4 regions of the Embleya sp. NPDC056575 genome follow, and region 4 is predicted to be linked to each of the others. Evidence: riboswitches for the same ligand, from Rfam matches in the RefSeq annotation. Region 4 holds a riboswitch; each other region holds the start of a gene.
What was found. Region 4 has a riboswitch for cyclic di-AMP ahead of ACFRCG_RS09545 (NlpC/P60 family protein). Riboswitches for the same ligand answer to the same signal wherever they lie in the genome.

Region 1 (7,469 bases), on a different contig from region 4:
GCCGGCGCTGACCACGGTGCCCGAGGTGATGGCCTTGACCGAGGTGCCGGTGCCGACCACGAAGTCCTGGCCGGTGTGGCTGCCGCTGGACCACATGGAGCCACCGGTGCCGAACGCGGTGCCCAGCGCGCCGTTCACCGGAGCGACGTAGCCCGAGGAGTTGACGGCGGTGCTGCCGGCCTTGGCCGAGGAGGTCTTGGCCACGACGGGGGCCTTCTCCTTGGTCACGGGCTTCGGCGCGACCTTGACCGACACGGAGGGCTTGGCCTCGGTCTTGGTCTCGACCTTGGCCTCGGCCTTCGGCGCGACCTCGGTCTTCGTGGCGACCGCGGCCTTGCCGGAGAGCGAGAGCTTCTGGCCGACCAGGATCAGGTTCGGGTTGCCGCCGATGACGGACTTGTTGTCGGCGTACAGCTTGCGCCAGCCGCCGTCGACGTCCTTGGCCGCGGCGATCTTGGACAGGGTGTCGCCCTTGACCACGGAGTAGGTGGTGGTCGTGGCCTTGGTCTCGGCGGCCGGGACGACCTCGATCTTCGGGGCCTTCGGGGCCGGCGCGGCCTCGACCGGCTTCTCGGCGACCTTCGGGGCGACCTTGACGGTGGCCTTGGTCGAGCCCGACTTGGCGCTGGGGGAGATGGCCGGAGCGGCGCCGCCACGGGTCAGGCCCGCGGGGCCCGAGGTGTTCGGCCACGCGCCGGGGCCCTGTACGGCGAGGACCTTCTCCGCGATGGCGATCTGCTGGTCCTTGGTGGCCAGGTCCGCACGCGGGGCGTACTGCTGACCGCCGAACTCGTTCCAGGTGCTCTGCGTGAACTGCAGGCCACCGTAGAAACCGTTGCCGGTGTTGATGTGCCAGTTGCCCGAGCTCTCGCCCATGGCGACCTTGTCCCAGACGGAGACCGGGGCGGCGGTGGCGGAGGTGGCGAAGCCGGTGATCAGCGGGGCGGCGACGATGGCGCCGGCCATGCCGAGGGTGAGCGCGAGGCGCGCGTTCTTGGGCTTGCGGGCAGGGGTGATGAACGACTGCACGAAGATTTTTCCTTCTCCCACGCCTACGAAGTGAGCTGTCGGATTCGGGCTGGAGAGTCTCGCCCGGCCGGCGTCGACTCCTCGGGTATCGAGGAGGCGGGCACGGCTTCACCCCAAGCCGTCGTTATCGGACGTCCACGACATGCGGACGCCCGGGACGGCATTCCACTTGGTTCCCCCGCTCCTGCCTTTCGGGTTTCGTACCGTGGCCTCTCCGGCGGCAGGATTCGGCGAACCGGGAGACACATTCCGCCGAACACCGGACCGGTGCGGCGAAGCACCAAACTACGCATACACCCGACTCGGATCCAAACATCATGTTTCGCCGAAACCGAAGATTCGGGTCGGAAGGGTGGAATTCCGGGACCGAAAGTCCCGAAGCATCCACGCATTGTGCCCGGGACCTTCAGCGGAGAGTGAGATCGAAATCGCGGGGAGTGAGAATCGCGGAAACTCGGTTCACGGTGCGTGCGAGTTCCTGACAATCGGTGCGCGGGATGTGACGTGCGCCACGGGATTTGCCGGAAACGCCGGTCTCGGGATGGTGGAAAACGGGTCGAAACTGGGGCCCACCTGCCCATTCGTGGGATGGAGCGAGGGCGAAGGCGCGCGCGTCGCGGGGTTGGTGTTCGACGGGATGGCTCCCTTCGAACCGGGTGGCGTGGTGGAAACCCGTGGGTGTCTCGGGTCGGGTACGGCGTATGCGGCTCCCCCCGTGTGGAGTCGCATACGCCGAACTCGACCCGAGATCCCGGTGTCGGGCCCGTGATGGTCAGGGTGTCCGGGCGCCGCCGTCGGGTGTGGTGAGGAATTCGGCGAGGTGTACCGCGCGTACGCGCGACCTGCGGCGCCGCAGGCCGGTGCGGAGTTGGCGCAGGCAGCCCGGGTTGACCGCGACCACGACGTCGGCGCCACTGGCCTCGATCGCGTCCAGCTTGCGGTCGAGGATGCGGCGGGATTCGATCGGGCGCAGGAGGGAGTAGGTGCCGGCCGCGCCGCAGCAGTCGCCGGCGCCCGGGGTTTCCACGAAGTCGGCCACCGCGGAAAGGACTGCGCGCGGTTCGCGCCATACGCCGAGGCCGTTGCGCAGGTGGCAGGAGTCCTGGAGGGTGACCCTGACCCGGCGGCCGGCCACCCGGCGTTCGGGCAGTGCCGAGACGTCGACCACCTCGGACAGTTCGGCGACCCGGTCGCGGCCGATGACGTCGGCCAGGTGCGCGGCGCATCCGCCGGAGGTGGTGACGATCCGGCCGGGGAGGCGTTCGCCGAGGCGGCGGGCGAGGGCGCGGCCCTTGGTCAATTCGCCGTTGTGCGCGTGCAGCGCTCCGCAGCAGCCCTGGTCGTCGGGCACCTTCAGGCCGGGCAGGAGGGTGCGGGCCGCGCGGGAGACCCTGGGGAACATGGCGCGTTCGAAGCAGCCGAGCATGAGGGAGGCACCGGTGCCGGCGGGTGGCGTGGGTGGCGTGGGTTGTGCGGGCTGTGTGGGTTGGATGGGTTGGATGGGTTGTATGGGTGGCTTCGGGGGCCGGGGTGCGGCCGGACCGGTTGCCTTGTCGGGGCCGCTGCGCCCGGCCGGCAGGACGAAGCGGCCCCAGCCCATCGCGCGGACCACCGGCGGCAGGCTCACCACCATCGTCAACAGCCGGGCCAGTGGCGGTCGGTGTTTGCCCCGCCACTGGTGCTCGCGCCACTGTTCCAACAAGGAGCCGTACGGGACGCCCGCCGGGCAGACCGGTTCGCAGGCGCGGCAGCCCAGGCACGCGGAGGACTGTTCCAGCAGGGTCGGGTCGTCGGCGTCCAGGCGACCGGTCTCCAGCGCGCGCATCAGGTTGATCCGGCCGCGCGGCGAGGAGGCCTCGTCGCCGGTGGCGGCGTACGTCGGACACGCGGGCAGGCAGAAGCCGCAGGAGATGCAGCGGGAGAGTTCCTCGGGGTCGAACATACCGGTCATGAGCCGAGCTTTCCGGGATTGAGGATGCGGGCGGGATCGAAGGCGGTCTTGATCCGGCTCAGCAATTGCAGTTGGTCGTCGCCGAGTTGGGCGCGCAGGTGCGGCAACTTGGCGGCACCTACGCCGTGTTCGCCGGTGATGGTGCCGCCGAGTTCGATCGCGGTGCGGAAGATGTCGTCGAAGGCGGCGTGCGCGCGCTCGATCGATTCGGTGTCGTTCGGGTCGGCCACCACGCAGGTGGGGTGGAGGTTGCCGTCGCCGGCGTGACCGAAGGTGGCGATGGTGACGGTGTGCCCGGCCGCGATGGCGTCGATCCGGTCGACCATCTCGGCGATCCTGGGTCGCGGCACGGTGGCGTCTTCGAGGATGGTCAGCGCGCCGAGTCGGGACAGTGCGGGCAGCGAACATCGGCGAGCGGTCAGCAGTGCCTCGGCGCCGGCCACGTCCTCGGCCAGGGTCCATTGCGTGGCGCCGGCCGCGTCGCACAACTCGGCCATGCGGTTCAGGTCGTGGCGGACCGCGTCGGACGTACCGTCGTCGCCGAACAGGAGCAGCGCCCCGGCGTCCCGGCGCAGGCCGAGGTCGGCGAAGTCCTCGACCGCGTTGATGCAGCTTCGGTCCAGGAATTCCAGGGTTGCCGGGACGATGCCGGCGGAGAGGATGTCGGCGACCGCGCGGCCGGCGTGGGCCAGGTCGGGGAAGTAGGCGATCCCGGTGCCCGTGTCGGCGGGGGAGGGCAGCAGGGCCATGGTGATCTCGGTGATCACGGCGAGGGTGCCCTCGGAGCCGGTGAGCAGGCGGGTCAGGTCGTAGCCCGCCACGTCCTTCCAGAGCCGGCCGCCGGTGCGGATCACCTCGCCGGTGGGCAGTACCGCCTCCAGGCCGAGTACGTAGTTGCGGGTGACGCCGTACTTGAGGCCGCGCAGTCCGCCCGCGCAGGTGGCCACGTTGCCGCCGACGGTGGAGACCGTGCGGCTGCCCGGGTCGGGCGGGAAGAGCAGGCCGTGTGCTGTCGCGGCGTCGGCCAGGGCGGCGGTGGTCACGCCGGGTTCGACCACGGCGAGCAGCTCGTCGGGGCTGATCTCGCGGATGCGGTTCATGCGTGTGGTGACCAGGACGATGCCGCCGTTCAGGGCCACGGTGGCCGCGCACAGGTTGGAGCCGGCGCCCCGGGGGACGACCGGCACGCGGTGCTCGGTCGCCAGGCGCAGCACGGCGGCGACCTCGGCGGTGTCGGCCGGGAAGACCACGGCGTCCGGGAGCCGGTCGAACAGGGGGGTGGCGTCGCGGGCGTACGGCACCAGGTCGCCGGTGGTGTGGCGGACGTGTTCGGCGCCGACGATCGCGCTCAGGCGGTCGATCAGGTCCATGGACAGGGGCATGTTCCGTGGGTCTCCCTCGGGCGGGTGGCCGTCGTGCTGGGTGGGCTCGCCGCCGACGGCGGTCGTGTCGGCAGGGCGGGTCGGCGGGTCGGCCTGCGTTGTCCTCGAACGCCGGACGGGCTGAGATGTGCCGTGGACCTGGCCGGGGTGGCTGCGGATCGGATTGGGGTTGGGGATGGGGTGTGGGTGAACTGCGGTTTGGCCTGGGAGAGTTGCTGTTCCGATCCGGGTGGTTGCGGGTCGGGTCGAGTTGAGTTGCGGTCCGGACCGGGGTGGGTTGCGGGCCTGGGGTGGTGGCCCGGTTCTGGCTGGGGGTTGGTGCTACATGACTGCCAGTTGGCCGCCGTCTACGACCAGTTCGGTGCCGTGGATGAAGGCCGCGTCTTCCGAGGCCAGGAAGGCGTAGGCGGCGGCTACGTCTTCGGCGCGGCCGGCGCGGGCCAGGGGGATTCGGGTGGTGATGTACGTCGATTCGAAGTCGGGGTCTGCCATTGCGCCTGCGATCGAGGCGTTGAGTGGTGTACGGATGTATCCGGGGCACAGGGTGTTCACCCGGATCCCGTACCGGCCCAGTTCCACCGCCATCGTCTTTCCGAGCAGGAGGACACCTCCCTTGGAGGCGTTGTAGTGCGCGTAGTCCTCCTCGCCCGCGATCCCGTTCGTGGACGACATGTTGACGATCACCCCGCCGCCGCCGCGTTCGACCATGTGCCGGCCGACCGCCTGGCCGACCAGGAACATGCCGCGCAGGTTGACCGCGAGCATGCGGTCGAAGTGCTCGGCGGTGATCTCCAGGAAGGGTTCGCGCCAGGCGATGCCGGCGTTGTTCGCGAGTACGTCGATGCCGCCCAGTTCGCGGACGGCCGCCTCGACGAGGGCGGTCGCGTCCGGCTCGTGGCTGACGTCGACGGCGAAGCCGGTGACCTCGCCGAGCGGGCGCAGTTCCGCGACCGCCTCGTCCACCTCGGCCGGATCCAGGCCGCCCACCAGGACGCGGCACCCCTCTTCGAGGAAGCGCCGGGCGGCCGCGAAGCCGATACCGCTGCTGCCGCCGCTGACGAGTACCCGCTTGCCGATGAGCCCGCGCATCGCTTCTCCTCCGTGACCGGTCGACGAGCCGGGACGTTATCAGCGATGCGCGGTACGGTCTATCATTCCATCAGGCGGAATGCCATCCCATTTATGCTTCGTTCCCTAGGGGGGCCCTTGACCGGCAACAGCGATTCGCCCGTGATCAGCGTGGATCGAGCACTGCGGATCCTGATGCGTATGGGCGAAATGCCCCGAGGCATCGCCTTGGAGGAGCTTGCGAGTGATCTGGACATCCCGAAGAGCACTCTCCACCGGCTGCTCGGGGCGCTCAAGCACCGCGGATTCGCCGCCCAGCCCGAGGTGAACGGCCCCTACTTCATCGGGAGCCAGCTGCTCGCCACCGCGTTCCGCTTCCACGACGACATCGACCTGCGCTCGATGGTGCACCCGCTGCTCGCCGACCTGCGCCGGGTGACCGACGAGACGGTGCACGTGGCGATCCTGGACGCGGGCGAGGTGGTCTACCTGGACAAGGTCGAGGCGTCCGGCGCGATCAAGCTCTCGTCCGTGATCGGCGGGCGAAATCCCGCGCACAGTACGGGAGTCGGCAAGGCGCTGCTGGCCTGGACGTATCCCACCGACGAGGCGCTGCGGGCCTGGGCGACGCCTCGGCTGCCGCTGCGGCCGGCGACCCGACACACGCTCACCTCGGTGCCGAAGCTGGCCGCCGAGCTGGACGAGGTGCGGCGTCGTGGCTGGGCCACGGACCTGGAGGAGAACGAGCTGGGGCTGCGGTGTGTGGCGGTGCCGCTGTTCCTGGGACGTTCGGCGCCGGCGGCCGCGATCAGCGTGACCGGACTGAAGTCGCGGATGACGTCGGCGCGAATGACGGAACTGGCCGAGGCGCTTCGCTCGCGCGTGGCCGAATGGGCGGGCTCGGCAACCTAGCCCGCGCTCCGAGACTGCCTCGCGCCGCCCTCGATCGCCGGACAGGCTGCGATCGGCCCCGGCCGTGGGCGCCCACACCGCTGCGCGGGCGCCGCGAGGTGTCCTCAAGCGCCGGACGGGCTGGGGTGGGTCGGGTAGCGGGTGTGCCTGCGGTTGTGTGGGTGCGAGGTGTCCTCAAGCGCCGGACGGGCTGGAGTTGCCCGGGTTGCGGATGCGCGAGCGCGAGGCGTTCTCGAATGTCGGACGGCTGAGGTTGCCGGGTCCCGGGTGGGCCTGCGGATGTGCGGGTGTGGTGTGTGCTCGAGCGTCGGGTGGGCCGGGGGTGCCCCGGATTTGTGACGTTGTGCGGGTGCGCGGGTGCGGTGTGTTCTCGGATGTCGGAGGGGCTGGAGTTCGGGCTGGGCGGGTTGGGGGGCCTGGGGTGGCAACTTTCTTGTTTGGTGGGGGGATTGGCATGGGTTGAGGGTTTGGGTGTGGGGGGCGGGGGGCTCTTGACAGGTTTGGCGGGGCGTTGTTTTACTCGCTTCGCTACTTGGAATTGCGTTCCGCTAGACGGAATGCCGAATTACGGGGAGTGGCATGAGGTTGGCGACAGTTGACTGCGAGGGCCGGGCGGTGGCCGTGGTCGAGCGCGACGGGGGGTTGTACCGGCTCGACGGGCCCGGTGGCGGGACGCTCGGGGCGCTGGTCGCGGCTGGGCCCGAGGTGGTGCGGGCGGTGGTCGATGCCGCCGTGGAGCCGGTCCGGGCGACTCGGTACCTGGCGCCGTTGCGGCCGGGGAAGATCGTCGCGATCGGACTGAACTACCTGGACCACATCCGCGAGGCCGGTGTGGAGCCGCCGAGCAACCCGCTGGTGTTCGCCAAGTTCCCGTCCAGCGTGATCGGCAGCGGCGATGCGATCGTCGTCGACGCCGAACTGACCAAGGACGTGGACTGGGAGGTGGAACTCGGCGTGGTGCTCGGCCGGCCGCTGCGCAACGCGGACAAGGACGAGGCGATGGCCGCGATCGCCGGCTACACCGTCGCCAACGACGTCTCCGCCCGCGACCTCCAGTTCGGCGACGGGCAGTGGGTGCGCGGGAAGAGCCTGGACACGTTCTGTCCGCTGGGTCCGGTCCTGGTCAC
Region 2 (7,469 bases), on a different contig from region 4:
CGCTGCTGCGCACCGATCGGGACGGATCGTTGGCCGCGCTGGCGGACCTGTACAGCGGTCTGTTCTTCACGTCGTATCTGGGGCTGGAGCACACGGTGCGCACCGGCGAGGACGCGTTCACCCGGGTGCACGGCCGGGAGTCGTTCGAGTATTTCGCCGAACACCCGGACGACGCCCGGTTGTTCCGGGAGGCGATGGCGTTCGGCACGATCGTCTTCGACGCGGTGCCGGCCGCCCTGGACCTGCCGCCGGCCGCGACGGTGGTCGATTTCGGGGGCGGCGACGGGGAGTTGCTTCTCCGGGTGTTGGGTGAGCATCCGACCGCGCGCGGAGTGCTCTTCGAGCGGGGGCATGTCATCGACGCCGCCCGGGAGTTGCTCGCCGCGTCGGCCGCCGAGGAGCGGTGCGACCTGGTGGTCGGCGACTTCTTCGCCGATCCGCTGCCCGGCGGGGCGGACGTGTACCTGCTGGCTCGGATCCTGCACGACTGGGCGGACCCCGAGTGCCTGATCGTGTTGCGGGCCCTGGCCCGGGCGATGCCGGTCGACGCACGTCTGGCGATCGTCGAGCGGCCGATCGTCGAGGCGGGCCGGTCGGTGTTGCCGCTGCGCTTCGACATCCAGATGATGACCAACGCGCGGGGCCGCGAGCGCACGGTGGCGGAGTATCGCGCGTTGCTGGCCGAGGGCGGCTTCGAACTGCTCGACCTGCGACCGCTGCCGCTGGACATGGCGGTACTCACCGCCCGACCGCGCCCCACGCGGGAGTAGGCACCGGACGTGCGACGGCGCTGTGCCCCCGACCACGGTCGGGGGCACAGCGCCGTGCCACTGCTGCCACTGCCACTGCTGTGCGATGGTCACCCGGGCGCCGCCGCGGCCGGGTCGCGCGATCAGTTCGGGCGGGTCGCGCCGGCGATCGGCATGGTGTTGATCGAGGCGATCTCCACCGGCTTGCGCGAGTTGGCGGCGTGCACCATCTTGCCGTCGCCGATGTAGATGCCGACGTGGCTGATGCCCGAGTAGAAGAACACCAGGTCGCCGGGCTGCAGGTTGGCGATCGACACGTGCGGGTCGGCGGCGAACTGGTCGTTGGTCACGCGCGGCAGCGAGATGCCCGCCGCCTTGTACGCGGCCTGGACCAGACCCGAGCAGTCGTACGCGTTCGGGCCGGTGGCGCCGTACACGTACGGCTTGCCGACCTGCGCCTTGGCGAAGGCGACGGCCTGGGCGGCCTTGCTCGACGTGTTCGAGGAACCGCCGGTGGGCGCCTGGTTGCCCTTCGAGCCACCGGTGGCCGGCTTGGCGGCGGGCTTGGCCGCGACGTCGACCGACGGCTTGCTCGTCGGCTTCGGCGCGGTCGTGCCGGTGACCGCGGTCTTCGGCTGGACCTGGATGCTCGGCTTGGCGGGGGCCTCCGCCTTGGGCTGCGCGGGCGCCGAGCCGGTCAGCCGCAGGGTCTGGCCGATCTCGATCAGGTCCGGGCCGGACGGGAGCACGTCGCGGTTGAGCTGGTACAGGCTCTGCCAGCCGCCGGAGACCTTGTTGGTCAGCGCGAGCTGGGACAGCGTGTCACCGGCCTGGACCAGGTAGCGGGCCTTCTCCGCGGCGGTGGCGGCCGCGGGCGCGGCGACCTCGGCCTGGACCGGGGCACTGTCGACCGCGGCGGTCGGCGTGGCCGACAGCACGGCGGAGGCGCCGGTGGGGGTCTGGTCGGTGGTGGGGACCTGCGCGTGGGCCGCACCGGCACCGGCGACCGGGATGACGGCTCCCATGCCGGCGATGCCCACCGCCGCGACGAAGCGGCGGACGTTGGCGGGGCGGGCGGCTCGGTGGCGAGCGTTTGCGGACAGCATGAAATGGGGTCCTCTCCTGTCGCCTACGAGGTGAGCTGTCGGATTCGGACTGGAGCAGCCCGGTCGCTTCACGCGACTTCACCCCTAGCCGTCACCGGAACGATCCCGGCCACGGCGATTCACCTGGTTCCCCCGCTCCCGTCGGATTCTTCGCTGTAGACATCCCGCTGCCGGCGACGGGATTCGGCGTACCGGCGGCAGGGTTCACCCGAAAGGTGAATCGGCGAGAAAGGTAGGCAATGCGATGGGGAGATCACAACCGAATCGCAGAGTTTGCCCGGAGTGTAAAGGCGGAATAAAGGCGACATCTCGGCCGGCTTCGGTCGGAAGCACCCGCGATGACGAGGGCATATCTCGGAGAGTGGCGTGACGGAGCGGTAACGGAAAATAGTCGAGATCCGTCGTCGGCCACCGGAAATGAATTGCAACCCGAAGTCGGCTATATAATTTATGTCCGTTTTATCCATGCGGGCTACATCACATTCCGGGCATCGGGTCGGCCGTGCCTCGCACCCGCATCCCGGCAGATGTGAACAAGTTGTTCACCACGAATCGTGCGACACGATCCATTGACATCGATCCGTGCGTCCCGGCATGCTGTGATCATGTCTTCGACTCCGGATACTCCCGCGACCCCCGAATCCCACGACCCCTTCACCGCGCCCGACCCCGAGCAGGCGCGGGCCCAGCGCGTACACGCCTCCCTGTTCCGGATCGCCGAGCGGCACGCGGCCACCGACGAGCAGCGCGCCCGGCAGGTGCATCCGTACATGCTCGGCCCGCACGAGGCGATCCGGCTGGTGTCGTTCCTGCTCAGCGGTATCGCGCAACCCGCCGACGGCGAGCCGGCGGTCGACCACGCCGACATCACCGCCGCGCTGAGCCTGATCCCGATGGCCCGGGGCGAGATGGACGACCTGGAGGCGGGGCTGCTCCGGATGGCCCGGGGGCGCGAGATGACCTGGCAGGAGATCGCCTTCGGCCTGGGCCTGGGCACCCCGCAGGCGGCCCGCCAGCGCTACGAACGCCTGCTCGGCCGCACCACGCCCGAGTCGGAGGACGACCCGGCCCCCCAGGCCTGAGCGCCCACCGGGTCAGCCCGCGAAGACCTCGACCAGGGACCAGATCGCCAGGCCGAGCATGCACACCCCGCCGATCCGCTGCACGGTCTGCAACGGCATGCGCTTGGCGATGAACCGCCCGGCGAGCAGCGCCAGCGCGGACACCGACATCAGCGCCGCGACCGAGCCGATCGCGGTGGACCAGGTGCCGTTGGTGGCGGCCAGGTTGGCGGTGGTGATCTGGGTCAGGTCGCCCCACTCGCTGATGAACACGGCCATGAAGGCGGTCGAGAACACCGCCCGGAACCCGGTGATCCGCGCGCCGCCGCCGTCCGCGTCCTCGTCGTCGGCACCACCGCGCAGCAGCATGAACGCGCCGAAGCCGAACAGCGCGGCGGAGACGAGCTTGACGATCCAACCGGGGAGCAGGCCGAGCAGACCGCCCGCGCCCACGGCGAGCGCGACGTGCACGGCGAACGCGGTCGAGGTGCCGAACCAGACGTAGAGCGGGCGCATGCGGGTGCCCATGGCGAGCGACGCGAACATGGTCTTGTCCGGTAGCTCGGCGAGGAAGATCAGCCCGAAGGCGGTCAGGATCGCCAGGAGGTCGAGGTGCATTCCGGGTGGCTTTCTACGAGAGCCGGGCCCCGGGTCTTCACGAAGCGCCGCTCGGCGGATTGGAGGACCACTCGGCCCGGCACGACGGGGTGCGTCCGCGAGATTCGCGGACGCGTCGTTGCCTGGCCGAAGGTCTCGCCCACCCGTGATGATCGGGCCCGGCCACCGGGAACCCGAGGGCTCCAGCATGTCGACGACCGGTTCGCGGGGCTACTCCCCTTCGCTGACCGCGACCCTACCGCATGCGTACGACCCGCCCGAGCGTCGCCGCGCGGACCCGGGTCCGGCTCACGACGTCAGGCAGCGTGCCAGGGACCAGCGCAGTTGCTCCTCGTCCAGCGGCGTGCCCAGGGTCAGCACCTGCAACATCGTGCCGTCCAGGAGCGTGACCGCCGCCACGGCGGCGGGCGGTCCGAACCGGTCGGCCAGGAAGCCGCCGATCCCCTCGACCCACGCTCGCGCGAAACCGCGCAACTCGGGGCTGCGCGCCGCCGCCAGATACAACTCGTACTCGACCAGCGCCCGAGGTCGGTCCGCGAGGTATTCGGCGGTGAGCGTGGTGAGCACGCCGGGCACGTCGTCGCTGCCCCGAATCCGCGCCGCCCAGTCCTCCACCATCCGCGCCGTCTCCGCCGACGCGTACGCCAGTGCCGCGGCGACCAGGTCGTCGAGCGACGCGAAGTAGTACGTGGTCGCCCCCAGCGGGACCTCGGCCCGCGCCGCGACCAGGCGGTGCGTGGTGTTGCCGACACCCACCTCGGCGATGGCCTGGACGGCGCCGCGTACGATCCGCAACCGCCGGCCCTCCGGGTCCCGGGTCGCGGTCAATGCGCACCACCCAGGTTGAGCACCACGACGCCCGCGATCACCAGGGCCATCCCGAACGCCTTGAGCAGCGTCATCGGCTCGTTCAGGAACACCGCGCCGACCAGGGCGATCGCCACCGTCCCGAGCCCCGACCAGATCGCGTACGCCGTGCCCACCTGCAACTGGCGCAGCGAGAGCGTCAGGAGATAGAAGGCGCCGGCATAGCCGCCCAGGCACGCCAGCGTCGGCCACAACCGGGTGAAGCCGTCCGTGCTCTTGAGCAGACTGGTCGCGATCACCTCACACGAGATCGCCAACCCCAGGAACAACCAGGCCATGCGCCCTCCCCACCGAGTTGTACAGATGTACAAGTACAAATGTACTGGAGCGAGGTGCGCGGTCGCCGGCCCCGGTGCGCCCGGTCGTGGTGGTGGGTAGGCTGCGCCGATGCCCACCGAACGGCCCGAACGGCTCGATCCGCGCCGGTGCGCGACGGCCGTCCGGTTGGCCGCGTGTGTCGTGGCGCTCCCGCCGTCCGTCGGCCGGACCCGGTTGATCGTGGTGGACGGGATCGGCGGCTCGGGCAAGACCACGTTCGCCGACACGCTCGCCGCGCACCTGCCCGGCGCACCCGTGGTGCGGTTGGACGACTTCGCCCGGCCCGGCGACTTCTTCGGCTGGCTGCCGCGGTTGCGCGAGCAGTTGTTGACGCCGCTGGCGCGGCACGAGGCGGCGCGGTGCGACATCTACGACTGGCCCGCCTACCGGATCGGCGGCTACCGGGAGATACCGGCCGCCCCGGTGGTGATCCTGGAGGGCGTCGGCGCGGCCCGCCGGGAACTCGGTACGGTCACCGCGCTGCGCGTCCTGGTCGACACCCCGGCCGAGGCCGCCGCCGCCCGCACGCTGGAGCGCGACGGGCCCGGGCTCGCCTGGTTCTGGCGGTTGTGGCGCACCGCCGAGGCCGCGCACCTGGCGGCCGACCGTCCCTGGGAGCGCCCCCATGTGCGCGTCGACGGTACGAGCGGCAGGCTCGTGCCGCCCGGATCGCCCGCCTCACCGGCCGGGGCCGTCGCCGGATCCGGGTGAGCCCGCCGCCCGGGGGGTGGGCGGCGGGCTCGATCGTGCTACTTGCGGGCCAGTCGCCGCGCGGCGGTGTCCATCGCCTGGGCCCGGCGGTCCTCGGCCAGGTCGGCGATCTCCTCCGGACTGGTGGTGTTCGCCCGCGCGTACTCCTCCGCCATCGCCTGCGAACTCGACCAGCCACTCCAGTAGTTCTCGGTCCGGCTGAGCCCGGAGCCGTGTTCGAGGGCGGCGGTGTCGGCGGCCAGGGCGTGGGCCGTGTAGATGTCCATCATCCGGCCGGCGGGAACACCGACGTGCGGGATGTAGCTCAGGATCTGCGCACTCGCGAGGGTCTGGTACTTGCGGTTCCAGGTCGCCTCGGTGACCCCCGCCTCGCGCGCCGCCACGATCGACTCGTCGCGCAGACCGTCCATCGTGCCCAGCGCGTTGAACGCCTGCCGGGCCTCGACGTCCATCGCCGGCAGTGCCCCCGGCGCCTTGACCACCGGGTGTGCGGCCAGCACGCCGGCGGCGTGTTCGACGGTAGCACCGTGCATCACCGCGAACGCCTCGGGGTCGTTGCCCGCGCCGGTGATCACCCGCATCAGGTCCCGGTCGTGGAACATCGCCCCGTTCTGCCCGTCCTTGGCGACCAGTTGGTCGTACACGCCGTCGCCCATGTACGACGCCACCATGTTGCCGACGCTGTCCCGCAGGTTGGCCGCGAACTTGCCGCGCAGGCCGTCGTCGCCGCCGAGTGTGGCAACCGTGTCCCGCATGATCTGCCGCATCGTCTCGTCGTGCGGGGGATGCGGGCCGCCGGGCAGTCCGTAGCCGCCGCCGGGCGTCTGTCCGGTCGAGGCGGCCTCCAACGCCCCGCCCAACCGGTCGAGTCCGGGCGGGTTGTACCCCTCCGGGATCGGGCCCGGGCCGGCCCAGTCCGGCAACCAGTGCCGCTCGAGCATGTAGCCGACCTCGCCGGGGTGCTTGGCGGGGTCGAAGAACTCCTTCGACGCCTCGGGGTTGTTGCCGAAGGCGGCCATCAGGCCGGTCATCGGGTCCAGCCCCGCCCCGTGTCCGTCGGCGATGTCGAGTCGGAACCCGTTGTACATCGCGCCCGACGGCGTGTTCTTCATCCATACGGCGGGATCGTCCCGCTCCATGGCGCGCATGTCCTGGCCGATCAGGCGCAGGAAATCGGTGTCCTGATGCCCGGTGTCGAGCAGGGTGCCCAGGAGTTGATATCCGTAGGGCCGAAACGAATACAGCCCGATGTCGGTCTTCTCCCGGCCGGCCCGCATGAGTTCGTCGACCCACGCCCGATCGACGTGTGGCCCGGGGCCCTTTCCGGTACCGGCGGCCAGCACCCGACCGAGGTCGGCCTGGATCGCCTTCAGGTCCTCCTGTAAGCCCTTGGGCGCGTCGCCGCCGCCCAGCTTGGCGATCATCCCCGCCAGCCAGAGCGTGCCGCGCGGGCCCTGTTGGTTCAGGAACGGGGTACCGAACGCCGGGTCGTCGGCGTTGGCGGCGAGCAGGTTGCGCAGTTCGCCGCGCTCGGCCGGGCTGAGCATCATCAGCCGATCGGCCAGGTCGGTCGCGCGGCGCGCGTCCTGGGCCGGGCCCGCGCCGACCGCCCTGCCGTTGAACTTCTTCGGATCGCCGCCGCGCGTGTCCGCGTCCAGCGCGAAGGCGGCGCGCTGGTCGGCGGCGGTGGCCTCGGTCAGCGCCCTGCCGATCCGGTCCGCGATGCCCTGCGCCGCCTCCTTGAGCGGCTTGGTCACCGCGTCGTAGTCGTCCGGGGGCAGGTTGCGGGCGTACGACGGCGCGGTCCAGTGCACGCCGCCGCTGTCGTCCACGGTCAACTTCTGGTCGGCCGCGTCGGCGATCGCCCTGGTCAGGTGCTCCTTGGCGGTCTTCAGGTCGCTCGCCGCGTCGAGCAGTACCGTGCGCAGCGCCGCCGCCTCGGTGTGCGCGTCCTCCATCTGGCCGGACATGGCCCGGAGTTCGCCGATGGCGGCGGTGGCCTCGGCACCCTTCCAGGCGCCGCCGGCGAGCGGGGAGAC
Region 3 (7,469 bases), on a different contig from region 4:
TCCGGCAGGCCGTAGACGTGGTTCTCGTCCGGCTCGGGCGGCAGCGGGATCTCGTCCGCGGAGCCGGCGGGGGACTTCTTGGCCGCGGTGTCGAAACCGGGCAGGGGGATGTCGTCGAAGAGGCTGCTCATCGTTCCCCGAGTCTAGGTGGGTGTCGGGCGGGTCGTGCCCGGCCGGTGTCGGCGGGCAGGGATCATTGCGCCGACAACCATCTTCGCGCCGTCGGACATCGGGTCGACCGGGATCGGGCCGATCACGGGTCGCCCGGCCGGCGGATGGAGTCGGAGCGGGTCGGATCGAGTCGGATCAAGGGAGTACATCGTGCTGGACGATCGCGACGTGGAGCGGGTCCTGGTGCTGGCCGCGCACCCGGACGACATCGACTTCGGGGCGGCGGGGACGGTCGCCACGTGGACCGAGGCGGGCATCGAGGTGAGCTACTGCCTGGTCACCGACGGGGACGCGGGCGGGTTCGATCCGGCGGTGCCCCGGTCGGAGATCGGCGGGATCCGGCGGGCCGAGCAGAGCGCGGCGGCGGCGCACGTGGGGGTGCGGCAGCTGTACTGGCTGGGGTATCCCGACGGGCGTGTGGCGGTCTCCATGGAACTGCGGCGCGACATCAGCCGGGTGATCCGGCAGGTGCGCCCGCAGCGCATGGTGATCCCGAGTCCGGAGCGGGACTGGGCCCGGCTGGCGCCCAGCCACCCCGATCACCTGGAGGCCGGCGAGGCGGCGATGCGGGCGATCTATCCGGACGCGCGCAACCCGTTCGCCCACCCCGAGCTGCTGGAGGCGGAGGGGCTGAAGGAGTGGACGGTGCCGGAGACCTGGCTGTCGCCGACCGCGGCACCGAACCACGCGGTGGACGTGACGGAGGTGTTCGAGCGCAAGATCGCGGCGCTGCTGTCGCACGAGAGCCAGACGGGCCATCTGCCGGAGCTGCGCGAGCACGTCGTGTCGATGCTGGAGGGCAACGCGGCGCGGTTCGACCTGGGCGCCGGACGTATGGCCGAGGTGTTCCGGGTGGTGGACACCCGCTAGCGGCGGCGGGATCGGCGGCTCAGGTCCACATCACGGCGATGGCGATGTTCGCCACGGTCAGCAGGCCGATCGCGCCGAGGACGCGCGCGGACACCCGCTCCGCGGCGCGGTTGCCCCACACCAGCAGCAGGATGACCAACAGGATGCCGAGCTTGGTACCGATCTTGGCGGTGTCCACGTCCCGGTCCAGTCCGGACCGCACCACGCCCACCAGGGCCAGGCCGGTGACGAGCATGGTCAGCGCGCCGTGCGTCATCGCGGGCACGATCCGCACGTCGCCGGTGCGCAGCGCGGACATCTGGGTGAGGAAGCCGCCGAGCAGGGCCGCGATGCCCACGATGTGCAGCACCAGCAGGATCTGCCGCAGAACGTCCACGTCGTACAACCCCTCGTCGATCGTCGCCCGGCGGGTACCCGGCCGCGGCGTTCTCGGCGCCCACGCCGGACCCCCGGCCGCCGTCCGGCAGCCTAGCCGGCGGCGATCCACGCCTCACCATCGGTCGAATGCCATTAAAGATCGCCAAAACGGATCAAGATCGACTTTAGGGAATCCGGGTGCATCTCCCGTGATACGCGGAGATGGAAACGGCGACATTGGTAAAGTTTTGGCAATGTGAAGGCCAATGGTGATGGTCCTGACACGCGTGTGACTAGTGTTCTGCGGCAGGCGATCGGCTCGAGGTCGGCCACCCGGTCGACACGATCGCCTCCGCCGAATTCGGTGACGGGTTTCGGTGACGGTGGGCAACCACGGTCGCCGCGACACGAAGCCGGAACCGGGGACCCTCGCAGTCCCTTGGGGTGAATCGGTGCTCCGGCACCGTAGGGCGCCTTCTTCCGCCCGAACCCGTCAGCTAACCCGGTAGGCGGCCGAGGAAGGAGACCCGCCACCAGTGGCGTCCCAACGTCGACCCGGGCAACACCGCAAGCCCAAGCCGCGCACCGCCGTGCGTACCGCCGCGACCGTCGTTACGGCCGCCGCGACGATGACCGGCGTGATGACCTTCGCCGGCACCGCGAGCGCGGACCCCGCGCAGTCGTTCCAGCAGACCAAGGACCGCGTCAACCAGCTGCACAGCGACGTGATCAAGGCCACCGACGCCGCCAACGGCGTCGAGGAGCAGATCGAGAAGCAGCAGGACACCGCGAACCAGACCCAGGCCCGGATCACCGAGGAACAGACCGCGCTGAACGCCCTGCGCGACCAGATCGGTGTCCTGGCGGCCAACCAGTACCGCAGCGGCGGCCTCCCGCCGTCCCTCTCGCTCGCGCTCAGCGGCGACCCCGAGGGCTACCTGCAGAAGTCGCAGATGATGTCCCAGCTCGACGGCCAGCAGGCCGCCAAGCTGAAGCAGATCGCGGCGCAGGCCCGAGTTCTCCAGCAGGACCGCACCGAGGCCTCCTCGCAGCTCGCGGAACTGGAGAAGCTGCGCACCGACCTGAACAAGAACAAGACCGACATCCAGGCCAAGCTCGCCGAGGCGCAGCGGCTGCTGAACACGCTCACCGAGCAGCAGAAGAAGGAAGTCCTCGACTCGGACGAGCACGCGAACGACACGCGTGCCAACGACCGCAGTTCGCGGGACAAGCAGGACACCACGCCGACGACCAACGTGCCGGCCTCCGGTCGGGCCGCGGCGGCGATCGCGTTCGCGCGGTCCCAGATCGGCAAGCCGTACGTCTCCGGCGCCGAGGGCCCCGGCTCCTACGACTGCTCGGGCCTGACCCAGGCGTCCTGGAAGGCCGCGGGCGTGCGCCTGACCCGGACGACCTGGACCCAGGTCAACGACGGTCCCCGCGTCTCCAAGGGCTCGCTCCAGCCCGGCGACCTGGTGTTCTTCTACTCGGACAACCGGCACGTGGGCCTGTACATCGGCAACGGCAAGATCATCCACGCCCCGCGTCCCGGCAAGACCGTGACCGAGGCGCCGGTCGACTCGATGCCGTTCTACGCGGCCATCCGACCCGGCTAGGCCCGGCCGGACCCCGTCACACGTACGAAGGCGCCCTCCCGTCGCGGGAGGGCGCCTTCGCGCGTGTCGCCGGTCGCCCGGCTCAGACCAGTCGCCGGTCCGTCGCCCAGCGGGTCAGCTCGTGCCGGTTGGACAACTGCAACTTGCGCAGCACGGCGGAGACATGGGTCTCCACCGTCTTGACCGAGATGACCAGTCGGCGGGCGATCTCCTTGTAGGCGTAGCCGCGCGCGATCAGCCGCAGCACCTCGCGCTCGCGCTGGGTGAGCCGGTCCAGGTCCTCGTCGATCGGCGGCACGTCGGTGGCCGCGAACGCGTCCAGTACGAAGCCCGCCAGGCGCGGCGAGAACACCGCGTCGCCCTCGCCGACCCGGCCGATCGCGCGGATCAGTTCGTCGCCGGTGATCGACTTGGTCACATAGCCCCGGGCGCCGCCCCGGATCACCCCGATCACGTCCTCGGCGGCGTCCGACACGGACAGCGCCAGGAAGCGCACCGCCGGGATCAGCGACGCGCACCGGCGCAACACCTCGACCCCGCCGCCGCCGGGCAGGTGCACGTCGAGCAGGACCACCTCGGGGCGCGTCTCGGTGACCACGGCCACCGCGCTCGCCACGTCGTCGGCCTCGCCGACCACCTCGACCGCCTCGCCGATCTCGGCGCGCACGCCGGTGCGGAACATCCGGTGGTCGTCGACGAGGACCACCCGGGTGCGGGGCGTGCCCTCGACGGGTGCGCTACTCGTCTCGGTGGTGTTCACGTGTTCGTCCTTCCCACAGCGGACCGGCCGGCGTCGGCGCGGCGCATCTCCAGCTCGACCTCGGTGCCCTCGCCGGGTTCGCTGCGGATGTTCGCGGCGCCCCCGTTGCGGCGCATGCGCCCGAGCACGGACTCTCGCACACCCAGCCGGTCGGCGGGTACGGAGTCCGGGTCGAAACCGGGTCCGCGGTCGCGGACGAACACCGTGACCGTGTCCTCGTCGGCCTCGCCGAACACCGAGATCGCCGCGCCGCCCGCGTACTTCGCCGCGTTCACCATCGCCTCGCGCGCGGCGGCGATCAGCGCGGAGAGCCGGTCGTCGACCGGGCAGTCGCCCACGCACACGATCTCGATCGACACCCCGTGCGCGTCCTCCACCTCGGCGGCGACCCCGCGCAGCGCGGCGGCGAAGGTGCGGTCCGGCTCCTCGCCGTCGGGGCGGTACAACCAGGCCCGCAACTCGCGCTCTTGCGCCCGGGCCAGCCGGGCCACCTCGCGCGGGTCCTCCACCTGGCGCTGGATCAGGGTCAGCGTGTGCAGCACCGAGTCGTGCACGTGCGCGGCCACCTCGGCCCGCTCCTGGGCCCGGATGCGGGCCCGGCGCTCGGCGCCCAGCTCGCGGGTCTGGCGCAGCAGATACGGGCCGAAGATGACCAGCAGGCCGACCAGGAGCAGGCCCGCCCCGCGCATCGCGGCCAGCGCGTCGCCGATACCGCCGCGGCCGAGCGAGAAGAAGATCAGGCCCGCGACCACCAGCGTGGCGCCGATCAGGGCGCGCAGCCAACCCGCCACCCGGCTGCGCCCGTCCAGCGAGAACCAGCGCTGCCGCTGCGACTCGTCGGCCTGACGCCACAGCAGGATCACCCCGGGCCCGGCCACGAGCAGTGGCCACAACCAGTCGCCGGAACCGGTGTCGGTGTCGGTCCCGAGCCCGGTGAGCATGGTCGCCGCGATCAGCACGATGATCAGCGCGAGCGCCTGATGCCGCTCCCGGCCGCGCTCGCGGCTCGGCGGCGCGGCCTCGGTCACGCTCTGCGGTACGAAGATCCAAAAGGCCGCGTACAGGACCACGCCCAGGCCCGCGAAGAACGCGAGCGCGACGAAGGCGACGCGCAGCACCACAACCTCGACGCCGAGGTGCTCGGCCAGGCCGCGCGCGACGCCGCCGGCGAACCGGTGGGACGCGGCGCGGCGGAGCTTCGGCGTCGGGTACGCGGGCCGGTTCGGCGCGGCGGGGGACGGATGTACGGCGGTCACACGACCGATCGTCACACGCCGGCAAGCCCGGGCGCATCAGGGCCCGACCCTGATTCCCCCTCAGGGTCGGACCAGGGCTCGGCCAGGGCGGAGCCCGATGGGAACGGGGCCGCGCGCACGCCACGATGGACCCATGAACGACGACATGAAACCCGGTGTCTCGGCCGGCGACCGGGCCGGCGACGTCCCGGGCGGCCCTCCGGGGTCGTCCGCGGCGCCCACGACGACGACCACTCGACCCCAGCTCCTGCGCAGCGTCGACGACCGCATGGTGTCCGGCGTGTGCGGCGGGCTCGGCGAGCATTTCGGCCTCGATCCGGTGATCTTCCGCATCGTCTTCGCGGTGCTGTCGCTCTTCGGCGGGGTGGGCGTACTGGTGTACAGCCTGGGCTGGCTGTTGATCCCGGCCCGTGGAGAGGAGCAGCCGGTGCTGCGCCGGGTGCTCTCCGGGAAGTTCGACCGCGGGGCGACGGCCGCCACCGTGGTCGCCGTGATGGGGGTCGCCTTGTTCTTCACGTACCTGGACTCGGGCTTCGGCCCGTCGGTCCCGCTGATGATGATCACCGCCGTGGTCCTGTTCATGGTCTGGACCGACACGAAACGCAGGTCCGAGGCCGCCGCGCGGACGGCTGGGGTCGCGGCGATGGCGGGCGCTCCCGCGCCGGTCGACACCGCCCCGGCCGGCGACACCGCGCCGGGACCGCCGATGTGGTGGCAGGTGCCCGGTGGCGGCTCGGCGCCGGAGGGTGGGCGGCCGCCCGCGAAGCCGGTCGGGGCCGGGCCGGACAGGCCCGCGAAGCGTCCGCGCTCGTACGTGGCGCTGGCCACGCTGTCCGTGGCCACGATGGTCGGCGGCCTGCTGTGGGTGCTCAACCGCACCGACGCGGTCGACGTGACGTTCACCGTCGCGGTGGCCATCGTGCTCGCCGTCGTCGGCCTGGGCCTGCTCGCGGGCACCTGGTTCGGCCGGGCCCGGCTGCTGATCCTGCCCGCCCTCGCGCTCACCGCGCTGCTCGCCGGGCTGACCGCGATCACCGTGCCGCTGACCGGGCCGTGGGGGGAGCGCACGTACACCCCGACCTCGGTCGCGGCGCTGCCCGCGTCGTACCACCTCGGCGGCGGCGACATGGACCTGGACCTGCGCACCCTCGACCTGGGGCCGGCCCGCGCGGCGACGGTCAAGGCCACGGTGGGCGCCGGGCAGATCCAGGTGTGGGTGCCCAAGGACGTGAGGGTGGTGTTCAAGGGCCGCTCCGACGTCGGCGACGTGCGCACGATGAGCGGTCGCGACGACGGCTGGCGGCCGGACCGGAGCGAGACGCTGGAGCCGATCGCGCAGCCGGAGCGCGGCACGATCACGCTGGACCTGAAGGTCGGCGTGGGCCAGGTGGAACTGCTGTACGACGACCACGGACGGCTGCCGCGATGAACACGACACCGAAGAACGGCGTGACCCGGATGGAGGGCGAATCCCGATGAGGACGAACAGGCGGCGCTTCGACCCGATGGCCCTGATCGCGGGTGTGGTGTTCACCGGCATCGCGATCGCGTATCTGCTGCGGGCGGGCGGTCACGCGCTGATGAGCCCCGAATGGTCGCTGGCCACCGCGGCGATCGGGGTGGGCCTGGCGGGCCTCGCCGGGGCGCTGTGGTCGATGTCGCCGACCGGCCGCTCCGCCGCGCCCGTGCCCGCGCCACCGGCCAGGTTCTTCGCGCCGGTGGCGCCGCCGGAGTCGGGCGCCACGGTGTTCGTGGGCCGAGACGGGCACGAGGAGCACGTCGGCGCACTCGACGAGGACACCGGGACGAACCCGAAAGCCGGATCCGAGCCCGGGCCGGACCCGACGACCCGACCCGGCCGGCCGGCCCACCCCGAGGCCGCCGCAGTGCCGGAGACGGACGCCGAGCCCGACATCGAGGCCAAGACCGCCTCCGTCACCGGCGCCGAGGTCGCGGCCGGGGCCGACCTCGGGGCGGAAATCGAGCCCGGCGTCGAGACCGGGACGGGCTTCGGGACCGGCGTTGAGTCCGAGACGGAGACCGGAACCGACCTCGGGACGGATATCGAGTCCGTGGTCGAGATCGAGACCGGTTTCGGGACTGGCGTCGACGCGGGTGCCGGCGTCGGGGCGGACGCCGAGCCCGACATCGAGGCCGGGGCCGACCTCGGGACGGATATCGAGTCCGATGTCGAGGCCGGAACCGGCGTCGAGGCCAAGTCCGATGCCGGGGCCGGGAGCCGTGCCGAGGGCGAGGCGGAAAACGAGACAGAGGTCATGGCCGTGATCGAAGCGCCGGCCGAGCCGGACTCACCGGCCGGATCCTCGGCCGCGTCGGCGGCTGCCTCCCCGGACGCGTCCGACGACGACCCGGACGACACCCCGCCGGCCGTCGACCCGGCCAAGTAGCCGACGCGGTTGGCCGATAGAACGAGGAGGG
Region 4 (7,469 bases):
AGTTGGTCTCTCGTGAACACGCGCTCGACATGCTCGGCGAACTTCTCGGGCGCGAGGGCGAGGGATGGCGGATCGAGCCGGTCGCCACCACTCGCGAGATCACCCTGGTCCATCAGGTGGAAAGCGAGCTTGAAGCGCTTTTCCGACGTGGCCTGTTCGAGTGGGCCGAGCGCACCGACGACGTGAGCGTGCGTTCCGCGCTCAGCCCGGACGGGGGCCGCGACATAACGCTGCGCTTCACGGCACCGGACGGCAGGGTCAGCGGCTGGCAGATGGAGACGCAGACCGACCTCGGCTTCACCCGCCCGGACGTGGTCTTCCGCAGCCTCGACAACGATCGCCGACGGGTGGCGGTCTACCTCGACGGCTTCAAATACCACGCGAGTTCGGAGTACAACCGGATCGCGGACGATGCGATGAAGCGCACCCGGCTGCGGGCCGATCGCGGTTGGCAGGTCTTCCAACTGACCTGGGACGACGTCCGGATCTGGACCGGGCAGGCAAGGGAGCCCACCGATCCGGTGTGGGCGCCCTACCACAACACGGCACGCAAGACCGCTTCGGACATTCACCGGCGTCTGCATGCCGGTGACCCCCGTGACCTGCCGCGGTTCGTGTGGACCAATCCGGTCGAGACCCTGATCGGCTATCTGACCAGCCCCGACCCCGATCTGTGGCGCCGTCGCACGCAAAGCGCGCTGGCCGGATTCGCCGCCGTATCGGCGACCAGCAGGGCACTCGCGGATGGTCCCGAGATCGCCCGACACGTCTCGGACGCATTGGCGGGGAACCGATTGGCAGGCGGCCGGGGGGCCGTGCAGATCATGGCGACCAGGGACGCCGCCGGTTGCCCACTGACCATCGCGCTCGACCTGCGAGTGGGTCAGTCCGCAGCCGCCTGGACGGCGCTCACCGTGCTCGACGACAGCGCACAGGCCGTGGGTGGTGACCGGCAGGCGCATCGCAGGCGGTGGCAGGCTTGGTTGTACTGGACCAACCTCTTGCAATTCCTCAACGACGGCGACGGCGACGGCGTGCAACTCGCGACGAGCCAACTGACCGGCTTCGACCCGGTCGAGCTGGCCGTGACCGGTGGCGCGGGTTGGCTGGCCTCGCGACGAGCGCACGCGGTCGACACCCCTGAAGGAGGCCACACGGGGGAATCGGTTTCGAAGCCTCGACGCGAAACCGACGCGGTGGTCGCCGCGTCGGATGGGGCACGGGACGACGGTTGGGACGAAGTCCTCGCCTACCTCGTGGAGGACCCAGGATTGCCCGAACTGGCCGAAACACTGGCCGACATGGGCATCCCCGCGCCGCTCGCCGGATTCGAGCTGGGCGATGCGGCGTGGCCCGCCGAACTTGCCTGGCCCGAGCATCGGGTCGGCGTGGTGCTGGCCCATCGGCCGGATGCCGACGGTGCGCCCGACAGTGACGCCGAGGCGCGTGATCAGGCCTACGCAGCCGCAGGTTGGATCGTGCGGACCGCAGCCGCGTGGACGGCCGTGGAACTCGCCGAAGCGCTGACGCACGCGCCGCGAGCGGCACACCACGTGGACGGGCACGACGACCGGGAGGACCAATGAGCAGCGCCGACACGCCGACCTCGGGCGCGACTCTGCGTCTGCTGGACAAGGCCGACAAGGAAATCGTCAAGCTGGACCGGGCGATCGTCGGCGCGGTCTACAAGTTCCAGCACGAATTCCGCAAGAATCCGAACGCGCCCGGCTTCGATCTCAAGCCCCTCAAGGGCGACGGCCGGCTGTGGTCGGCGCGGGTCAATCGCCAGTATCGGGCGTTGTTGCTGCGCTTGGCCGGCAACGACTGGCTGCTCGTCTCGGTGAAGGACCGGGCCAAGGTCCATCAGCACCTGGATCGCCTGGCCTACGGCATCAACCAGGTGACCGGTGCGATCGAGTATGTCGACCTCCAGGATGTCGAGAAGGATGTTCTGTACCGGGCGACTCCCGCCCCATCACCGGTGGCCGAACCGGTCACCGAGGAACGGCCGGCCACACCCGAGCCGCTGTTCGCGCGGTACAGCGCCGAGGAGTTGGCGGCGCTCGGCGTGGCCGAACCGCTCATCCCCATCGTCGCGAAGCTGACCACCGACGACGAGCTTCTCGGCCTCGCCGAGTACGCCCCCCGGCACACCGGCGAGGTCCTGCTCAGGCTGCGCGACGGAGTTCCGTATGAGCAGGTTCGCGAACAGGTCACCGAGCCCGTCGCGGCCGAGCAGGACGAGAGATTCGACGTCGAGGACTGGCAGGCGGCCGTCGGGCGCTCGCAGGCCGTGATCGTCACGGACGACGAATCGCTGCAAAGCATCCTGGACGAAGGGGATTTCGGCCGCTGGAAGGTCTTCCTCCATCCTTCCCAGGAGAAGTTGGTGCATCGCGATTTCTCGGGCCCCGCGCGGGTGAGCGGCGGGCCGGGTACAGGAAAGACCATTGTCGCGTTGCACCGGGTGAAGCATCTCGTCGACCGGTTGCCCCCCGGGCACAACAAGCCCGTTCTGTTGACGACGTTCAACAAGAACCTGGCCGCCGATCTACGCGCTCGACTGATCTCCCTGGGCGGTCCCGAGACGCTGTCGCGCGTCGAGATCACTCACGTCGACCAGCTTGCGAGACGAGTCGTCAGCGAGTCCGATCCTGGTCGGTCCAAGCGACGTATAGAGGATGGCCAGGCACTCGACGAGTGGCGTCAACTCCTGGTGGAGGCCGGCGAGAACCGTTGGGACGCGGAATTTCTGAGCGACGAGTGGAATCAGGTGATTCTCGGGCAAGCGGTCACCTCACGTGCCGACTACTTCCGCGTCCGAAGGGCGGGTCGGGGGCGCAGCCTTTCACGCACAGAGCGGGCGGAAGTCTGGCAACTCGCCGAACGCTTCACCCAGCGCCTGGACGTCAAGGGGTTGGAGACGCATCGGCAGGTCGCCGAGCGGGCAGCCCAGCTCGAGATCGCCCGGAAGGCCAAGATCGACAGCCGGACGCGGCGGGACGCGGATCGAGGCGGCCCCGGCAACATTCATGTCGAATCCGGGTCTGGGGCCTGGCTGCGCTACCGCTATCGGCACATCGTCGTCGATGAGGCACAGGACCTCGGCGCGGCCCACTGGAAGATGCTCCGTGCGATGGTACCGACCGATCGAAACGACATTTTTCTGGTCGGTGACACCCACCAAAGGATCTACGACAACCAGGTCACCCTCGGCAGCCTGGGTGTCAACATCCGCGGGCGGTCAGCCAAGTTGACCCTCAGTTATCGCACGACCCGGGAGATTCTCAAGTCGGCGGTCGGGGTCCTGGAAGGCGTCGACTACGACGACCTCGACGGCGGCGGTGACGACCTTGCCGGGTATCGATCGGTGCTGCACGGAGTACGTCCCGTCCTACGTTCCGCGGCGAGCTGGGACGCCGAGATGGATCTCGTGCTGGAGCAGCTCGGGGAGTGGCACGACGTCGCCCGCGAGTCCGTGGCGATCTGCGTGCCGACGAATGACATGGTCACGCAGATGGCCTACCGACTTGCCCAACGAGGCATCGTATCCACAGAGATCACGCAGGACGGCCCCCGCCACGAAGAAGGGGTGCACGTTGGCACCATGTATCGCTTCAAGGGGCTCGAATACCAACGCATGATCATCGCGGGCGTCTCCGAGGGCCTGGTACCGAGGTCGGCGGTGGAGCACTGGGCGCGCACCGATCCGTCCCGGCACAAGCGTGAATTGCAGCGGGCCCGCTCGCTGTTGTTCGTCGCCGCAACCCGAGCCCGGGACGCCTTGGCCATCTCCTGGCATGGAGAGCCGAGTCGGTTCCTTCGCTCCTTGGGAGCGAGGAGCAGCGCTGTGCACCGATGACGTGTCAACAGGTGTGATCACTGCGAACGTTCCCATCCTCCTCGGCGGTGTTAACGGCGTCGACAGTGCTCATGGCTGCCGGGCGCGTGAACCGGCGGGAAGGTCGGCTTCCACCGAGCCTTGTTGACGCGGTGCTCGAAAAACAGCGTCGGCGCCGGCTCATCGAGGCGACAGATCGCGGCCTGCGGCGCCGGGTGAAGGGGTCGGTGTGATGGTGGCCATAGGTGATCAGCGACCCTGAGCGCCGGACGCACCGCTCGACAGCAGGTTCCATAGCGGAGAGTGACCGGTAGCTTGAGAGCCTTCGCGCGCACCTGACGCCCGCCATGTGCGCCCGTGCTCACCTTGTGCTCACCTTCGATGCCCGGCGAGGAGCCCCAGGCTTGGCACAAGTGCGAACATGCTGGTCACCGCATTGGAAGCGATGATCGACGGGTGGGCCGTCAGGGGATCGAACCCTGAACCCGCGGATTAAAAGTCCGCTGCTCTGCCAATTGAGCTAACGGCCCCGTCGGGCGTCCGGCGGTGATCCGCTTTTTGCCCACCGGCAGAGTACCGGTATCGGATCGAACATGCTGCGAGTATCCCCGGACACGCCGTGACCTGCGGGGATGTGGACTCGCACGGGCGGGAGCGCGGGGCGCCGCGAAACGGCCGGAGTGTACGAAATGGACGCACATACCGCCTACCCCGGTTACCGCGTGCCCCGAGGCGCCGGCGGCGCCGACAACGACGATCGGTCCGGGAGGGGTGTTCGCCCCCTCCCGGACCGATCGTCGTGCGACGCGGTCGGTCTAGCCCGGTCGGATGGCCGCGTAGAACGGCATCGAGTCCAAGGGGGCCTCGGTCACGTTCTTGCCGGGGCGGGGGGCGTGGATGATCTTGCCGTTGCCGATGTACATGCCCACGTGCGAGTTGTCCGAGAAGTAGAACACCAGGTCGCCCGGCTTGAGCGCGTCCTTGGAGATCCGCGGGCCGTCGTTGACCTGGGTCCACGTGGTGCGGCTGAGCGAGACGTTGGCGGCTCGCCACGAGGCCTGGGTCAGGCCCGAGCAGTCGTACGAGTCGGGGCCCACACCTCGCGGCGCGTACGGCTTGCCGATCTGGGCCCGCGCGAACGCGATCGCGGCCGCGGCCCGGCCGGACACGGGGACGTCCTTGCCCGTCGTCGGCGGGTCCGCCTTGTCGCGCGAGCTGCGGTCGGTCTCGGTGCGCGAACCGGCGTCGTTCTTGTGGTCGTTCGAGTCGAGGACTTCCTTCTGCTGCTGCGCGGTGAGCGTGTTCAGCAGGCGCTGTGCCTCGGTGAGCTTGTTCTGGATCTCGCCCTTGTGCCGGTTCAGCTCGGTGCGCAGCTTCTCCAGTTCCGCGAGCTGCGAGGAGGCCTCGGTGCGGTCCTGCTGGAGAACTCGGGCCTGCGCCGCGATCTGCTTCAGCTTCGCGGCCTGCTGGCCGTCGAGCTGGGACAACATCTGCGACTTCTGCAGGTAACCCTCGGGGTCGCCGCTGAGCGCGAGCGAGAGCGACGGCGGCAGACCACCGCTGCGGTACTGGTTGGCCGCCAGGACACCGATCTGGTCGCGCAGCGTGTTGAGCGCGGCCTGTTCCTCGGTGATCCGTGACTGGGTCTGGTTCGCGGTGCCCTGCTGCTTGGTGATCTGCTCGTCGACGCGGTTGGCGGCTTCGGTGGCCTTGATCGCCTCGCTGTGCAGCTGGTTGACGCGGTCCTTGGTCTGCTGGAACGACTGCGCGGGGTCCGCGCTCGCGGTGCCGGCGAAGGTCATCACACCGGTCATCGTCGCGGCGGCCGTGACCACGGTCGCGGCGGTACGCACGGCGGTGCGCGGCTTGGGCTTGCGGTGCTGCCCGGATCGACGCTGGGACGCCACTGGCGGCGGTCTCCTTCCTCGGCCGCCTACCGGGTTAGCTGACGGGTTCGGGCGGAAGAAGGCGCCCTACGGTGCCGAAGCACCGATTCACCCCAGGGACTGTGAAGGGTCCCCGGTTCCGGCTTCGTGTCGCGGCGACCGCGGTTGCCCACCGTCACCGAAACCCGTCACCGAATTCGGCGGAGGCGATCGTGTCGACCGGGTGGCCGACGTGGAGCCGATCGCCTATCGCAGAACGATAGTCACAGGCGTGTCACGACCCTCACCCCGAGTCTCTGCATTACCAAAACTTTACCAAGAGTTCCGTTTCACCCGTCGTCGTATCACAGGAAAAGCACTCGGAATCCCGAAAGTCGATCTTGGACCGTTTTGGCAACGATTGGTGGCAAGGAGCCGCCGTCCGACCTCCGCAAACGTCGCCGCACCCGCGAAATGGGCCGACGGCGGGGTTACCACGCGCGAGGTTCCGCCGTTTCGCCGGGCTTGCCGGTCCTTTTCGAACCGCACATTCGCAAGGCCCGGCCGATCCGAGGCGAATACGCGACCTCGAGCGACATCGAACAGGTGTGGACAGACCCCGAACCCGGATTCGAAAATCGCCCCTCGCCTCGGCGCCGCGCCCACTACCCCGACACCGACCGCCCCGCCGTCGCCACCGCCAGGTCGCCTTCCGCTCCCACACGCGCGTCGTACTCCGCCCGCGCCTCGGCGATGCGTTCCTGATGTTCCTCGGTCCAGGTGACCAACGAGCGGATCGTGGTGTGCAGCGTGGTCCCCATCGGGGTGAGCGCGTAGTCCACCCGAGGCGGCACGACCGGATACACCGTGCGGCGCACCAGGCCGTCGCGTTCGAGTTGGCGCAGCGTCACGGTGAGCATGCGCTGGCTGATCCCGTCGATCTCCCGCCGCAACTCGGTGAAGCGCAACGTACGGCTCTCCAGGATCGCGATCACCAGAAGGGACCACTTGTCGGCGACTCGGTCGAGGATCTGCCGGACCTCGCACCCCTCGCGCACGTCCCACTGGAGGGCGTCGTAGTCCTCCTGGTTACTCGGGCAGGGGGTCGGTTCCTTCGAAGTGCCTTCTTCCATGGAAGTCGATGCTGCCGAAGGATGGGGTCGGTTACAAGAGGGAACCGGGTTCGTCCGAAGAACCGACCCCCGGTACCCCGATCGCACCGCGATCCCACCGCGATCCCACCCACCCGCGTCCCGAGGGGCTGTCGCATGTCCACATCCACGTCCACACCCGGCAGCGCCACCGAATCCGCCCCCGAATCCGCCCCCGGCGACGCCCCCGCCGGCCGCATGAGCCCCCGCGCCTGGGGCATGCTGCTCGTCCTCTGCGGCGCGATCTTCCTGGAGGGCATCGACGTCGCGATGCTCAACGTCGCGCTGCCCACCATCCGCGACGACCTGGGCATGTCCACCGGTGGCGTGAGCTGGGTGATGAGCGCGTACGTGCTCGCCTACGCCGGCTTCATGCTCCTCGGCGGCCGTACCGCCGATCTGCTCGGCCGGCGGCGGATGTTCCTCTTGTGGCTGACCGTCTTCCTGGTCTTCTCCGGCCTGGGCGGATTCGCCACCGAGGGCTGGATGCTGATCGTGGCCCGCTTCGTGACCGGCGCCTCGGCCGCCTTCATGACGCCCGCCGGGCTGTCCATCATCACCACCGGCTTCCCGGAGGGGCCGCAGCGCAACCGGGCACTGCTCTTCTACGCG

Region 1: it holds a riboswitch for cyclic di-AMP, as region 4 does, so the genes downstream of both, ACFRCG_RS01335 (transglycosylase family protein) here and ACFRCG_RS09545 (NlpC/P60 family protein) in region 4, are expected to answer to the same signal.
Region 2: it holds a riboswitch for cyclic di-AMP, as region 4 does, so the genes downstream of both, ACFRCG_RS24430 (NlpC/P60 family protein) here and ACFRCG_RS09545 (NlpC/P60 family protein) in region 4, are expected to answer to the same signal.
Region 3: it holds a riboswitch for cyclic di-AMP, as region 4 does, so the genes downstream of both, ACFRCG_RS34830 (NlpC/P60 family protein) here and ACFRCG_RS09545 (NlpC/P60 family protein) in region 4, are expected to answer to the same signal.

Annotation. Positions count from the first base shown of each region.
Region 1 is NZ_JBHTVA010000001.1:313,981-321,449, reverse strand. It holds gene ACFRCG_RS01335 (transglycosylase family protein) at 1-966, opposite strand, end outside; cyclic di-AMP (ydaO/yuaA leader) riboswitch at 1,035-1,272, opposite strand; gene ACFRCG_RS01330 ((Fe-S)-binding protein) at 1,802-2,980, opposite strand; gene ACFRCG_RS01325 (FAD-binding oxidoreductase) at 2,977-4,362, opposite strand; gene ACFRCG_RS01320 (SDR family NAD(P)-dependent oxidoreductase) at 4,684-5,451, opposite strand; gene ACFRCG_RS01315 (IclR family transcriptional regulator) at 5,569-6,342, shown strand; gene ACFRCG_RS01310 (fumarylacetoacetate hydrolase family protein) at 6,922-7,469, shown strand, end outside.
Region 2 is NZ_JBHTVA010000031.1:34,914-42,382, forward strand. It holds gene ACFRCG_RS24425 (methyltransferase) at 1-770, shown strand, start outside; gene ACFRCG_RS24430 (NlpC/P60 family protein) at 893-1,855, opposite strand; cyclic di-AMP (ydaO/yuaA leader) riboswitch at 1,862-2,018, opposite strand; gene ACFRCG_RS24435 (DNA-binding protein) at 2,461-2,937, shown strand; gene ACFRCG_RS24440 (TMEM165/GDT1 family protein) at 2,950-3,534, opposite strand; gene ACFRCG_RS24445 (TetR/AcrR family transcriptional regulator) at 3,823-4,362, opposite strand; gene ACFRCG_RS24450 (DMT family transporter) at 4,359-4,679, opposite strand; gene ACFRCG_RS24455 (uridine kinase) at 4,789-5,430, shown strand; gene ACFRCG_RS24460 (hypothetical protein) at 5,469-7,469, opposite strand, start outside.
Region 3 is NZ_JBHTVA010000056.1:63,910-71,378, reverse strand. It holds gene pcrA (DNA helicase PcrA) at 1-131, opposite strand, end outside; gene ACFRCG_RS34840 (PIG-L deacetylase family protein) at 322-1,041, shown strand; gene ACFRCG_RS34835 (hypothetical protein) at 1,061-1,417, opposite strand; cyclic di-AMP (ydaO/yuaA leader) riboswitch at 1,787-1,925, shown strand; gene ACFRCG_RS34830 (NlpC/P60 family protein) at 1,935-3,014, shown strand; gene ACFRCG_RS34825 (LuxR C-terminal-related transcriptional regulator) at 3,097-3,774, opposite strand; gene ACFRCG_RS34820 (PspC domain-containing protein) at 3,771-5,030, opposite strand; gene ACFRCG_RS34815 (PspC domain-containing protein) at 5,164-6,459, shown strand; gene ACFRCG_RS34810 (hypothetical protein) at 6,506-7,438, shown strand.
Region 4 is NZ_JBHTVA010000009.1:162,057-169,525, forward strand. It holds gene ACFRCG_RS09530 (DEAD/DEAH box helicase) at 1-1,586, shown strand, start outside; gene ACFRCG_RS09535 (UvrD-helicase domain-containing protein) at 1,583-3,862, shown strand; tRNA gene ACFRCG_RS09540 (tRNA-Lys) at 4,299-4,371, opposite strand; gene ACFRCG_RS09545 (NlpC/P60 family protein) at 4,657-5,748, opposite strand; cyclic di-AMP (ydaO/yuaA leader) riboswitch at 5,757-5,895, opposite strand; gene ACFRCG_RS09550 (winged helix-turn-helix transcriptional regulator) at 6,372-6,839, opposite strand; gene ACFRCG_RS09555 (MFS transporter) at 7,056-7,469, shown strand, end outside.